4 regions of the Paenibacillus sp. EKM10P genome follow, and region 4 is predicted to be linked to each of the others. Evidence: predicted binding sites of a transcription regulator. Region 4 holds the regulator's gene; each other region holds the start of a gene.
What was found. Region 4 encodes Rex, which represses fermentation and respiration genes when NADH is low (regulators of the CRP and FNR family bind a similar motif). Its sites were predicted from a motif close to TTGTGAAATATTTCACAA; they were not measured.

Region 1: a site for Rex is predicted at 1,219-1,236, ahead of adhE (bifunctional acetaldehyde-CoA/alcohol dehydrogenase). Genes of this name have one in related genera too.
Region 2: a site for Rex is predicted at 1,569-1,586, ahead of HFE01_RS16525 (phosphoketolase family protein). Genes of this name have one in related genera too.
Region 3: a site for Rex is predicted at 1,885-1,902, ahead of lpdD (prenylated flavin chaperone LpdD). Genes of this name have one in related genera too.

What each region holds. Positions count from the first base shown of each region.
Region 1 is NZ_JAALET010000002.1:728,367-731,568, forward strand. Features, by position in the region: gene adhE (bifunctional acetaldehyde-CoA/alcohol dehydrogenase) at 1-1,143, opposite strand, end outside; gene HFE01_RS08795 (Crp/Fnr family transcriptional regulator) at 1,403-2,119, shown strand; gene HFE01_RS08800 (dioxygenase family protein) at 2,262-3,029, opposite strand.
Region 2 is NZ_JAALET010000006.1:175,106-178,307, forward strand. Features, by position in the region: gene HFE01_RS16525 (phosphoketolase family protein) at 1-1,451, opposite strand, end outside; gene HFE01_RS16530 (GntR family transcriptional regulator) at 1,744-2,466, opposite strand; gene HFE01_RS16535 (glycosyltransferase) at 2,784-3,202, shown strand, end outside.
Region 3 is NZ_JAALET010000008.1:159,336-162,537, forward strand. Features, by position in the region: gene HFE01_RS18445 (S8 family serine peptidase) at 1-1,744, shown strand, start outside; gene lpdD (prenylated flavin chaperone LpdD) at 1,930-2,280, shown strand; gene HFE01_RS18455 (hypothetical protein) at 2,289-2,876, opposite strand; gene HFE01_RS18460 (DUF4190 domain-containing protein) at 3,098-3,202, shown strand, end outside.
Region 4 is NZ_JAALET010000002.1:568,724-571,925, forward strand. Features, by position in the region: gene HFE01_RS07955 (cell wall elongation regulator TseB-like domain-containing protein) at 1-395, opposite strand, end outside; gene HFE01_RS07960 (amidohydrolase) at 433-1,734, opposite strand; gene HFE01_RS07965 (redox-sensing transcriptional repressor Rex) at 1,721-2,374, opposite strand; gene dinG (ATP-dependent DNA helicase DinG) at 2,402-3,202, opposite strand, start outside.

The DNA.
Region 1 (3,202 bases), 160 kb from region 4:
AGCTGACGAGTGACCCATACCGCCGAACTCTACGACTTCAGCAGCACGTTGGATACCTTGCTCTGCATTTTTTACTTTGTAGCAAGCCAATACCGGACTCAATTTTTCCGCAGATAATGGGAATTTGGTTCCTACTCCTTCAATTTCAGCGACCAAAATTTTGGTTCCTGCCGGTACTGTAATACCGCTCATTTCAGCGATTTTTACAGCAGACTGGCCGACAATGGCCGGGTTCACTGCACATTTTTCTACATTCATAGCTCCTTGAGTGAGCTTAGCTGCCTCTTCTTTATTTACAAAGTAGCAACCATTAGCAATCATCAATTTCTTCACTTGCTCGAAGATAGGCTCTTCAATAATTACAGCTTGTTCCGAAGCACAAATCATACCGTTATCAAAAGATTTAGAAAGGATAAGGTCGTTCACGGCCTGTTTGATATCGGCTGTTTTCTCAATAAAGCAAGGTACGTTACCAGGACCTACGCCAAGTGCAGGTTTACCACAGCTATAAGCTGCCTTAACCATGCCTGATCCACCAGTTGCCAAAATCAACGCTACATCAGAGTGGTTCATCAGTACATTTGTTTTATCCATCGAAGGTGCTTCAATCCATTGAATACAATCCGCTGGAGCACCATGTTTAACAGCTGCTTCAAGCAAGACGCGGGCTGCTTCCGCACTACACGATTGAGCAGATGGATGGAAGCCGAAAATGATTGGGTTACGTGTTTTAATGGCAATTAACGCTTTGAACATCGTAGTCGAAGTTGGGTTTGTTACTGGAGTAATCCCCATGATAATACCGACTGGTTCAGCTATCTTTTGAAAACTATCAAAGTCATTGTCTTCAATGACACCGACGGTTTTCTCATTTTTGATGCTATGGTAGACATATTCTGTTGCAAACATGTTTTTGGTGATTTTGTCCTCGTACACACCGCGTCCTGTTTCTTCAACAGCCAACTTCGCGAGGTGCATGTGCTTATCCATCCCTGCGAGTGCCATAGCTTGTACGATTTCGTCCATCTGCTCCTGATTCATACTCATGAAAGCTTGCTGTGCCCGGTTCGCCCGGTCAATCAGCGTTTGAATATACTGCTCTGCGCTTTGCTCTTTTTGGATAACCTCGTTTTTAACAGCCATTTCCCTCATCCTCCTGTTATCTCGTGTACTATCTCTTGTTCACGCACTGATCGTAACACAGCTTTCTAAGATATTTTGTGATTTTTTTCACAATCTATTTAAAATTTTATTTTATGAAGTGAATTAAATCACAAAGTTTGGAATTCTGCCACTTTTACCCCCTCATCTTGCCCCAAAAACGCATTGCACAGGTATATAATGAATTTGAATTGATCAAGTTGCAGATAAAATAACATAGGATACAAAGGGGAAATGGACGATGAGAAACCCTACAAATGTAATGGAAGCCCGCGGCAACACCTGTTGCTTCTCGGAGGCCAGCTTCAACCGGCTGCAAGTGATGATGAAAGATCGAGTTATGCCAGAAAGTTCGCATCTGTTCTGGGAAGGAGATACAGCGGATAAGCTGTTTTATATTAAGCGCGGACGCGTAAAAGTGACCAAAACTACGGATGAGGGTAAGGAACTTATTCTATATATGTATCAAAGCGGCGATCTTGTTGGTCAAGCTGATCCTTTCTTCGGCACTAAGCATTCCTTTTCTGCTGAGGTTCTGGAGGACAGTGATATTGGCGTAATCGATCATACAGATTTGGAGTTGCTTATTTGTCAGCATTGTGATTTTGCGATTGACTTTATGAAATGGATGGGATCGCATCACCGCATTACCCAGACCAAGTTCCGCGATTTGATGATGTACGGCAAGCCTGGCGCTCTATGTTCCACACTCATCCGACTATGCAACACCTATGGTGAGCCTCACGGCGACTATATTCTGATTCATAAAAAGATTACTCATACTGACTTATCAAATATGATCGGTGCTACCCGGGAAAGTGTAAATCGGATGCTCAGTGATCTGCGTAAGAAAAATGCAGTCGAATACGATAATGGTATGATTGTTGTCAAGGATTTGGAAATGCTGCAAGGTGTATGTCATTGTGAATTGTGCCCACGTGAGATTTGCCGGATATAATAAATTTTTTTAATGTAAAAGGGAGTGCTGTAAGCCATTATTAGCTTATAACACTCCCTAATTTTATTCCACTCCCCATTTTTTAGAGAACGGACGGGACAGTAACAAAGCACATAACTCGACCTTCTTCTGCCTACCCACTTTAAAACTGCAAACATAGATAACTTAAATTTCCCATCTCATAGCTTCTATGGATGACCTTAGCTTTGTTTGCAGGGTCGCCACTACCCATTGCAATAAACAACGGTACAAAGTGTTCTGCTCTAGGTACAGCCTGACGAGCATACGGCGCTTCGCTTTCATAGTGATCTAAAGCTTCTATATCTCCGCTTTGCACTTTTTCGATAATCCAGTCATCAAAATCAATTGCCCAACGTTCCGTTTTCGTTTCTCCCCATTTGACAATACGCAGATTATGGACAGTCACGCCACTGCCAATGACCAGAATATCTTGTTCTCCCAACTCACGCAGCACTTCACCAATGGCAAATTGTGCTTTGGGCGAGAGGTACGGATTTACGGAAATCTGAACTACCGGAATGTCTGCCTCAGGATACATACGATGCAACAATGTCCAGGAACCATGATCCAGTCCTCTCACATGATCAGTTTGTACCTCGATGCCGTTTTGTTCATATAACTTTTTCAACTTATTAGCTAGTTCAACAGAACCATGTGCTGGATATTTCACTTCGTACAGTTCCGGTGGGAAACCTCCAAAATCATAAATTGTATCGTATATGTCATCCATTGAACTAATCGTTAACATTTGTGTCTCCCAGTGAGCTGTAAAGATAACAATCGCCTTAGGATGAATGCTTTTCCCCAACTGATCTAAAAATGCAGTATAGTCCGTCTGTTCAATAGCAAGCATAGGTGATCCGTGTGCTAAAAATAAAGATGGTATCATTAAAATCTCCTTATCGTATACAGTTTATTTTATTCATATAGTAACTTTATGTAAGTTATAATACATAAGTAACAGAGTAATGTCAATCTCGATGCCAGCATATACTCAAAGATCAGCAATTTCTTTAAATAAAGATTGATATAGGTATAAAGTCATAGTAATATGTAACTAAT
Region 2 (3,202 bases), on a different contig from region 4:
CGACCTGTTAACACATAACCTTCCAGCAATCCTTCAGCTTGGTGCTCGGATAATTGGGAATCAATGACACGACCATACGAAGATAAGAATTCATCATTAGGCTCAATAATTTGATCCATCCATTGGCGTTTGGTTACTTCAAAAACAGGTGCCAAGCGATTAGACATCGTTTCATCAGGCCCGAAGATTCTGAAATTACGATTCTCTTCATTTAAAACAACCACATCTTTAACGTATTTGCCCAAAACCGACATATCTTGCGCAATCACTTTACCAGGCGTGGAGTTATCCAGCGCATAGTTACGGAAATCAGGCAATTTCAAATCTTTAATAAGTTTACCTGCATTCGCAACAGGATTCATTCCCATTCGTTTATCGCCAGTAGGTAAAATTTCAGCAATCTCAGCTTTTAACCGACCGTTTTCATCGAACAATTCCTCTGGTCTATAGCTATTCAGCCATTCTAATAAAGCAGGTGCGTGCTGCATATTTTTTTGATCGACCGGAATTGGAACCTGGTGGGCACGGAACGAATTTGTATTCGGCACGCCGTCCCATTCCTTTGGACCTGTCCAGCCTTTAGGGGAACGGAAGATAAGCACTGGCCACGCCGGACGAGTAAGGTCATTATTTTCACGCGCATTCTTTTGAATAGCTTCAATCTTTTCGATGGCAGTATCCAATACTTTCGCCATTTCTGGGTGCATGTGATCAGGATCTTCACCTTCAACAAAGAATGGTTCCCAACCCAAACCTTTAAAGAACGAGGTTAACTCTTCTTTTGATTGGCGAGACATAATCGTTGGGTTACTAATTTTGAAGCCATTTAAATGTAAGATCGGCAGCACTGCGCCATCCGTGATTGGATTGATAAATCGGTTAGAGAACCACGAAGCGGCCAATGGACCCGTTTCAGCTTCACCATCCCCAATAACAACAGCCGAGATCAGATTCGGATTATCTAAAATAGCACCTACACCATGAGAAAGGGAATAGCCCAGCTCCCCGCCTTCATGGATAGATCCAGGGGTTTCAGGCGCAGCATGTGAAGCAATACCGCCAGGGAATGAAAATTGTTTGAACAGTTTCTTCATACCTGGGATATCCTGCGTGATTTGCGGATAAATTTCGGTGTAGCTTCCATCAAGATATGAATTTGAAACCATCACTTGGCCGCCGTGACCAGGACCTTCAATGTAAAGCATGTTCAAATCATATTTATTAATAACACGATTAAGATGAGCATAAATAAAGTTTTGGCCTGGAATCGTGCCCCAGTGTCCAATAGGCTTAACCTTTACATCCGAATCTTTCAAAGGTTCTCTCAACAAAGGATTGTCTTTTAAATAAAGCTGACCTACTGAAATGTAGTTCGTTGCACGCCAGTATGCATCAAGTTTTTCCAAATATGTTTTAGACGAGTAATCTTCTAACACGGGTGATAAAGCCATGGTGTCCACTCCCTAGTAATTTTGTTTGTAATTTATTTCCGGAAATTTCATCTACATGTACATCATAACGCTACACTGAATTAATTCAACCTTTTTCACAAGTGATACGGTCCAATTTTGTGAAATTTTGAACATACTATGAAATATAAATTAAAAAGACAGTAAAAAAGCTCTTACATTAAAATATATAGCAGGATAAACCAATAAAATTTGTGATAAATGAAGAGTTTGCAGACTCTAATCCTTTTTCAAAACTATAAAAAAAAGACCGGAGAATTCTCGAGTCTTTTCATTAGTGTACCGATACAAAGGTATTAAATTTCAAATATTTGTAGTGAAATCGCATATGCGAAAATTCAAATGGGGTACCGTTATCCAAAAAGAAAACACCCTCCATAATGCCTACGGGTTCATTTTCTTTCAATTGCAGCAGCTTTTGATCATTCTCTTCAGACGGTTCTGCAAAAATAGATAAAAAGGATTTGGTGACGGCCAGGTTCCGCGAGTCCTCCAAATAATTAAAAATGGAACCCTCAATAATGGTCTGATTTAAATCCTGGACAATTTTAATGGGGATATAGCCCGTTTCGATCATAAATGGATCATCATCAAACAGACGCAAGCGAACGATTTTATAAACAAAATCATGAGTGTCCAAGAACAAATCGCGCTGTAGTTCTTCTGTCGGTGGAATGACCTCAAAACTCAATACTTTGATTTTTGGCTTTTTGCCATGCATTTGAAAATTATCAGTAACTCCTAGATTAGAGCCCTCGTAGTTAAAGATAGATTCATTTCTTATGTATAAGGGATTAATAAATGTCCCGGAACCTTGTTTTTTGAAAATAATTCCGACACTCTCCATTTTAGTCAGAGCACGTTTAATGGAACTACGACTAACCTGGTAAGTCTCACTAAGACTACGTTCATCTGGCAATCTCATATCTGCAAACTTTCCAGCGAAAATTTTCATTTTAAGATCGTCAATAATTTGCTTATATACAAATTGTGTCATATAGTACTCCTCTTTCAGGTCTTCTATAACTCCATATAGTTTACCATAAACATGCCCATTTCATCTCATGTTTGTTTGTGTCCCTTCTACTTTACATCCTTATGCATAATGCTACCATGACATATACATCACACCACTGAAACATATCTGCAAATCAGCAAAAAATACAGCACTCCCACATTAACATCCGCAAAGGACCAAGCCTGTTTCGAACTTTGTGGGTTGTTTGACTAGACCAGGCTAAAATCCTTGAATACATTGTTATTATTTATCTCGTTCAAAGGTTGTCTAATTAGAATGGTGGGGGGGAGATCACATTGGCTATCCGCTACAGCGTCATCATTCCAACCTATAATCGCGCCCAGCAGCTGTTGCTCACACTCGCTTCATTTGAATCACAAACCTACCCGAAGCAACTATTCGAAGTCATTGTAGCTGATGATGGTTCTACAGACGGAACGAAAGAAATGGTCGAAGGCTTCAAAGCATCCTATCCTCTTATCTATGTGTCACACCCTGAACAACGCGGTCGATCTGCCGTTCGAAATTTGGGACTGCGCCGAGCAAAAGGGCTATACATCATTTTCTGTGACGCTGACTTTTTGGTGCTGCCTCATTTCATTAAAACCGTGAGCCGTTATCACCGCAAGTATCCCAAATCTGTGCTTTCAGGCATTCCGCACTCGTGGGACGATGCATTTACCCACTATCACCCTGATTTTTCTGTGGAAGAAAA
Region 3 (3,202 bases), on a different contig from region 4:
ATTTACGTTGGACGTGCTGGAAGGAACATACACATTGTCCATCGCAGCCGAAAATTACTATAGTGACAGTATTTCCGTTACGGCTCCTCCAAACGGCAGTGTAGAAGCGAATGTCACGTTGAAGCCTTTCATCGGTTTTCAAGGAGGCATCGCCTATGATGACGGTACAGGAGAAAATGCCAGAGCCTTTAACGCGGCAGGCAATTCATGGGCAGTGAGAATGACACCTGAGTCGGAAGTGGCACAGGTGACAGGAGCATCACTGTTGTTCTGGAACTCTGCTTTCCCGAATCCGGGAGGAACAGCATTCCAATATTCTGTCTATGACGCCTCCGGTGCAGCAGGAGCACCTGGACGTCTATTGGCTGGTCCATTCGACGGAACAGCTGTACGGGATGAGACACAATGGACGACGGTACAGCTTCCAGAGCCGGTGACGGTTCAAGGCGATTTCTATATTGTATATACACAGTCTGCGGTAGGCACACAGTCGCCGGGCCTTGCTACAGATGAAAACAGCCCCAATGCGCTTCGTAGCTGGCAAGGTGTAAGCGGCACATGGAGCCAATCCCCTGAAGAGGAAGGGAACTACATGATCCGGGCGATCGTCAGATATCCGGTCAACGCTCCAACGATTACAACTCCTACGAAGGCAACGTATACGCAGGAGGATACGATTACCGTAACAGGAACTTCTCCGGCAGAAGGGGCTGATATTCAGCTCTTTAACGGCAAAGAGTTGGCTGGCACAACGAAAGTGAAGGATCGTCAGTTCAGTTTGGCGGTCGATCTTCAGCCAGGTGCTAATCCGCTAAGTGTTCAAGCAGCGGTATACGGCAAAGTAACGGATCGTTCCGAGCCGGTGGTTGTAACGCTCGATCAGACTAAACCGGGTCTGATCCTGACTTCGCCTGGTGAGGGAGCACGTACGAACGCAGGTGTGGTCAGTGTAACCGGTACGGTGTATGACGAGTTCCTCAGTGAATTGACGATTAACGGCGAGCCTGCTGAATTCGGAAGCGACGGCAGCTTTAACAAACGTTTGCTTATCAACGAAGGTGAAAACCAAATTACGGTAACGGCCAAAGATCTTGCCGAAAACGAAACGAGTGTTACACGCTCGGTGTATGTCGATACAGCGCTGCCGAAACTTGAAAATATTAGTCCTGCTGAGGATGTACGTATCACTCCAGGGCAGCCGGTACGGGTATCTTTTGACAGTGCATCTGGTTTGGAGGCATCCTTCCATGTGGAGTTGCCCTTTAACCTGTCCACTTTGGCCCGTAATGAAATTCCATTAAATGAAACTTCATCAGGTCACTATGAAGGTATTTATCTCACTTCATCTTCTCTGAACCTGGAAGGCGGAGTCATCGTGATCCGGGTAAGGGATGCAGCGGGGAATGAAGTGGAAACGGAGGCGCCGGGAAGATTGTATGTAACCCATGGTGGAGGAGAGGGCCCTGGTCCGAATCCACCTACATCGAATGAAAAGCCGGTAGCTATTATCCAGGCGAATGACTCAGCCAAGAAGAACAAAAATGTACAATTTAACGCCAAAGCCTCCCGTGATGCAGATGGTGAGATCGTCAGCTACAGTTGGAATTTTGGCGATGGCGATACGGCGGTTGGTTCGAAAGTGAAGCATAAATTCACCACAGCCGGAACGTATACCGTGGAGCTAACAGTGACGGATAATGACGGCGCAAACGGTAAGGCAGTGCACACCATCACGATCCGTTAACAGCAAGTAAGAGCAGGGGATAGAAGATTTTTTAGAATGCAATGCAGGCCCACAGCAAGCCACTGTTAATAGAGGCTGCTGTGGGCCTTTTTGAATTTGTCCAACAGTTCAGGAAGCGATACAATGAATAGTACTCTATAAAGTGAATCGTTTCACAATAATATTTTTTAGCAGGAGAGGATCATATGATTCATTTGGAAAAAGAAAGCGGACGTATCCGTCTTGTACTCGATGCCTATTTTATGGGAGAAGATATCGTTGTGCTCATATCAGGCGGTGATCAGCCTCACTTGGGGACGATTACAGCAGGGGCTAGGCTTGAGCCGATTCAAACCGTGCAATTGCAAAATCACAAGGAATTTTATATTACTGAAGAAATTGCAGTTCGCTTGCGTAAAGAGTTTGCGGGTAACTTCGCCATTTGCTGCGGGACGCATTTGGATCATGCAACCAAGGACGAAATCCGAATGTTGACAGACATGGCTATACAAATGGGAAAAGAGCTCATTGAAGAACTTAATCAAGTACGCTTGTAGGGACCTTTTTAAGTGAACTCCTGAAAGAGTAGATTGCGATAGGGATATTTACTAAAGGGATACTTAAAGAGCAATGCAAATCCATTATCCTCAATGTCTACAGATTTTAGCGCAGAGGATGGAATTAAACTACGGATCATTACCTGAACTGCACGCTGGTCTTGCCTGTAGATCGCTTTGGCTAAGGCAGAAGCAAAGCATTCATTGCGTGCCAATTCGCGATACAGCGGAAAAACGGCTTTGGCAATGGCGCGATGAACCTTCGGTTCAAATGTAAACTGCACCATCCCGGGTGGAATCGTCGTACCGTTCGTATAATAAAGCATTGGTGGCTGAGCTAAAAAGGAAACAAAGTAGCCGATCCCATTCGTGCCTAAGCCTTGCTTGGCGGCAAATGGCGCTACTGAGCAGAGAAGGGATTTCATCCGATCCAAATTACCCTGAACGACAGCTCGTGACCATTGGACGGCAAAAGCACGTCGGGTCGCAATAGCTTTGTAAAATGGCAGCATGGCGGCGGATATTTTCCGAAGTGTCTCTGCATGTAAACGTTGGTGAGGCGAGCCCTTTCTGCGGGATGTTCCACGATATAACATAGCTCCGTCCTCCTTGGCAGGATGCTCTCATGGAGCGCAATTTATCTGTAATAGGTACAATACTGTATGCCCGGTTATCTCAAAAAGTGCTAAGATGCTATGCTGCTACTTTTTAACGTTCTAATTTGAAAAATTGAAATAAGTACTGTCCTGATTTGTAAGATTGTGGTACCCTAGAACTTATATATTGTTATTATAATTATTGGAGTTGAATTAAACAGATGAGTGACTTGTACAAGGAGCCTCGATCTTCCGATCCCTTTCAGGAGCCGAACGATTATAACGCCCCATTTAACCAGCCCCCAGTGGTCCCACCTACAAATAGT
Region 4 (3,202 bases):
TGGAGCCTTACAATTTTTGCATTTGGAAGTTGCTGCTGAATTATCGCTGTCATTTTTTGCTCGTCGACTCCGTTTTTCATCAGCTCGGTATGAACACCGCTTGGATCTGCGGCAGGTATGTTAGGTTTCCCCTCCATTTTTTGAAAAGGAACCCACACCATTATATTTTCATTCTGTGCGTTTTTTCCTTGAACTACCCAATATATCTGATCCCACACAGACTTCCATGTCTGAGTCGTGCTAACCAGACCACCTGATTGCTTGGCCTTCATGATAGCGGCATTTTTCTCAGCCACCTGGTCTTGAGTAACATACGAATAATACCAGAAAATGCTGACCAGGATCAGTATTACGGCCAAAATGGCGACCGCTATCCATTTCTTCTTATTTTTCAAACCTGTGCTTCCTCTCTAAGGGGATGTGACACCTAAATTAGCGCGACAGCAGCCCTTCAAAGGCGGCTTGTGCCTCATGTTTGATACGTTCCTCGTCCATCGTCAGGCATTCGCCATTTTTCACAACCTGACGGCCGTCTACCCACACATGAGCCACGTCTTTGGCACTTGCAGAGTATACGGCATGAGAAATAAGATCTGTACGCGGCAAGAAATGGGCCTGATCCAGATCTAGCGCGATAAAGTCAGCCTTATTGCCTGCTGCCAGCGCTCCTACCTCTTTTAAACCAATCGACTTTGCACCATACTCTGTTGCCAGACGTAGTGCTTCATTTGCAGGAACTGCCGTTGGGTCGCCAGATACTCCCTTGTGAATGAGTGCCGCCAGACGCATTTCCTCGAACATATCCAGGTTATTATTGCTGGCAGGACCATCTGTTCCGAGTGAAACAGTAACTCCTGCACGCAGCAATTCAGGCACTCTAGCTACACCACTTGCCAGCTTCAAGTTGCTGCCTGGATTATGCGATACCGCCACACCTCGTTCCGCTAACAAAGCTATTTCTTCGTCGTTCAAGTGAACGCCGTGGGCAACAAGTGAAGGACGGGAGAAAAAGCCAAGCTTATCTAAGTGTGCAACTGGACGCAAGCCGTAGTCGCGTACGTTTTGTTCAACTTCGGCGATCGTCTCGGACATGTGCGTATGCAATGGTAAATCGAGATCATGTGCTGCTTGAACAAATTTCTCAATAAACGCAGGCGGGCATGTGTATGGGGCATGAGGAGACATCATTGTTGTGATACGTCCGTCTGCTTTTCCATGCCAGTTACGCGCAAAAGTCACGGCCTCAGCTAGCTTGATCCGTTGTTCTTCTTCTGAACAGAGTCCAATGGCTCCACGCATCAAGCTTGCACGAATGCCCGACTCTTCAGCTACACGAGCCACCTCATCCATATGATCGTACATATCCAGGAAAGTCGTGGTTCCACCTTTCAGCATTTCCAGCACTGACAAAGAAGTTCCCCAGTACACATCCGTAGATGTAAACTTGGCTTCCATAGGCCACATTTTTTCCTGAAGCCACACTTGAAGTGCCAAATCATCTCCATACCCTCGCAGCAGAGACATCGCCGCATGACCATGAGTATTGATCAGACCAGGTAAAAACAATAACCCCTTGCCGTCGATTGCTTCTGTCTCTTCCTCACCCGCAGGCAAAGTCTCGCCAATGTAAGTAATACGGCTATCCTCCACAATCATAAAACCATGGATTACCCCAGCCTCGGGTCCATTCACGGCAAACGAGCCGTTTTTAATCATCCATTTATTCACTGTCATATTGTGCTTCTTCCTTTCCGTCCTCCAGATAATAAGCGAGGCTAAGCAAATCAGTTGTAAAGTCTGTGGCATGTATCCGAATGTTAGCCGGTGCCTTGAGAATGATAGGTGCAAAGTTCAAAATCGCTCCAATTCCACTCTCAATCAGCCTATCAGCTACGTGCTGTGCCTCAAAATCAGGTACAGTAATAATCCCGATTCGTATATTTTTTTCTTTCACAGTCGCTTCCAGTTCATCCATCGGCTGTACGACCAAAGTATTGATTCTGGTCCCAACCTTATCCGGGAACGCATCAAAAACCGCCACAATCTTCATATTGTCTTTTAAATAAGCATTATAGTTCGATAGGGCTTGACCCAGATTACCTGCTCCGACCAATACTACATTAATTTGCTGGTCGATTTTCAGGATATGGCGTATTTTCTCGATTAGATAAGAAACATCGTAACCGATGCCCTTCCGACCAAAATCGCCAAAATAGGCAAGATCTTTACGAATTTGGGCCGGATTCAAATCTAACCTCTGTCCCAGCTCTTGAGAAGAGACCGTAGCCACCTCCCGTTTGTGCAGTGCATTCAGATAACGTAAATATACGGGTAATCTCCGTACGACAGCCTCTGAAATTTTATCTGATTTCATACTTGCTCCCCCTAATTGTAACGGACTTTAAGTGTCCGTCCGTTGTGCCTCTGTCTCCGGGGCGGATTGGAGCCATTCAGCGATGCGGGGCACCATTTGCTCCGATGGCATATGCTCCATTTTTGGTCCCGGTAACGAGTACAAAAAGTGCTTTCCATAATAGGATTCGATCACACGCGTATCGTAAACGATGACGACTCCGTGGTCGCTCGCTGTACGTACCAATCGCCCAAATCCCTGTTTGAAGCGAATAACTGCTTGTGGTACAGACAGCTTCATAAATGGATTCTTCTTCTGCTGCTGGAGCAACTCGCTTTTAGCCTCCAGTAACGGGTGGTTGGGCGGTTGAAACGGCAAGCGAACGATAGCCAGACAAGTCAAAGCTTTCCCTGGAATATCGACGCCTTCCCAGAAGCTACTGGTTCCCAGCAATACAGAAGCTTTCGCTTCCTGAAAACGGCGGGTTAGCTTGCTGCGACTCCCACTGTCCACACCTTGTCCTAACACGGTAATATCGCTGGACGCTAACGCCTCTTTGAGCGGCTCATACACTTGCCGGAGCATCCGATAGGAAGTAAACAGAACGAGCATTCTCCCCCGCGTCGCCTGGGCAGTCGCTCCTAGAGAGCTAACGAGCATCTCTACAAAATGTGCATCTCCTACACTGCCCTTCACACTCGGAAAATCTCGCGGAATGACCAGCAACACCTGATCCCTATAATTAAAGGGTGATGGGAGCTGTGACGTCATTAATCGTCCTTGATCTGCGGCCTCCTGCAAACCGAGTTGATCGGTCATGTACTGAAACGATTTATCTACCGATAAAGT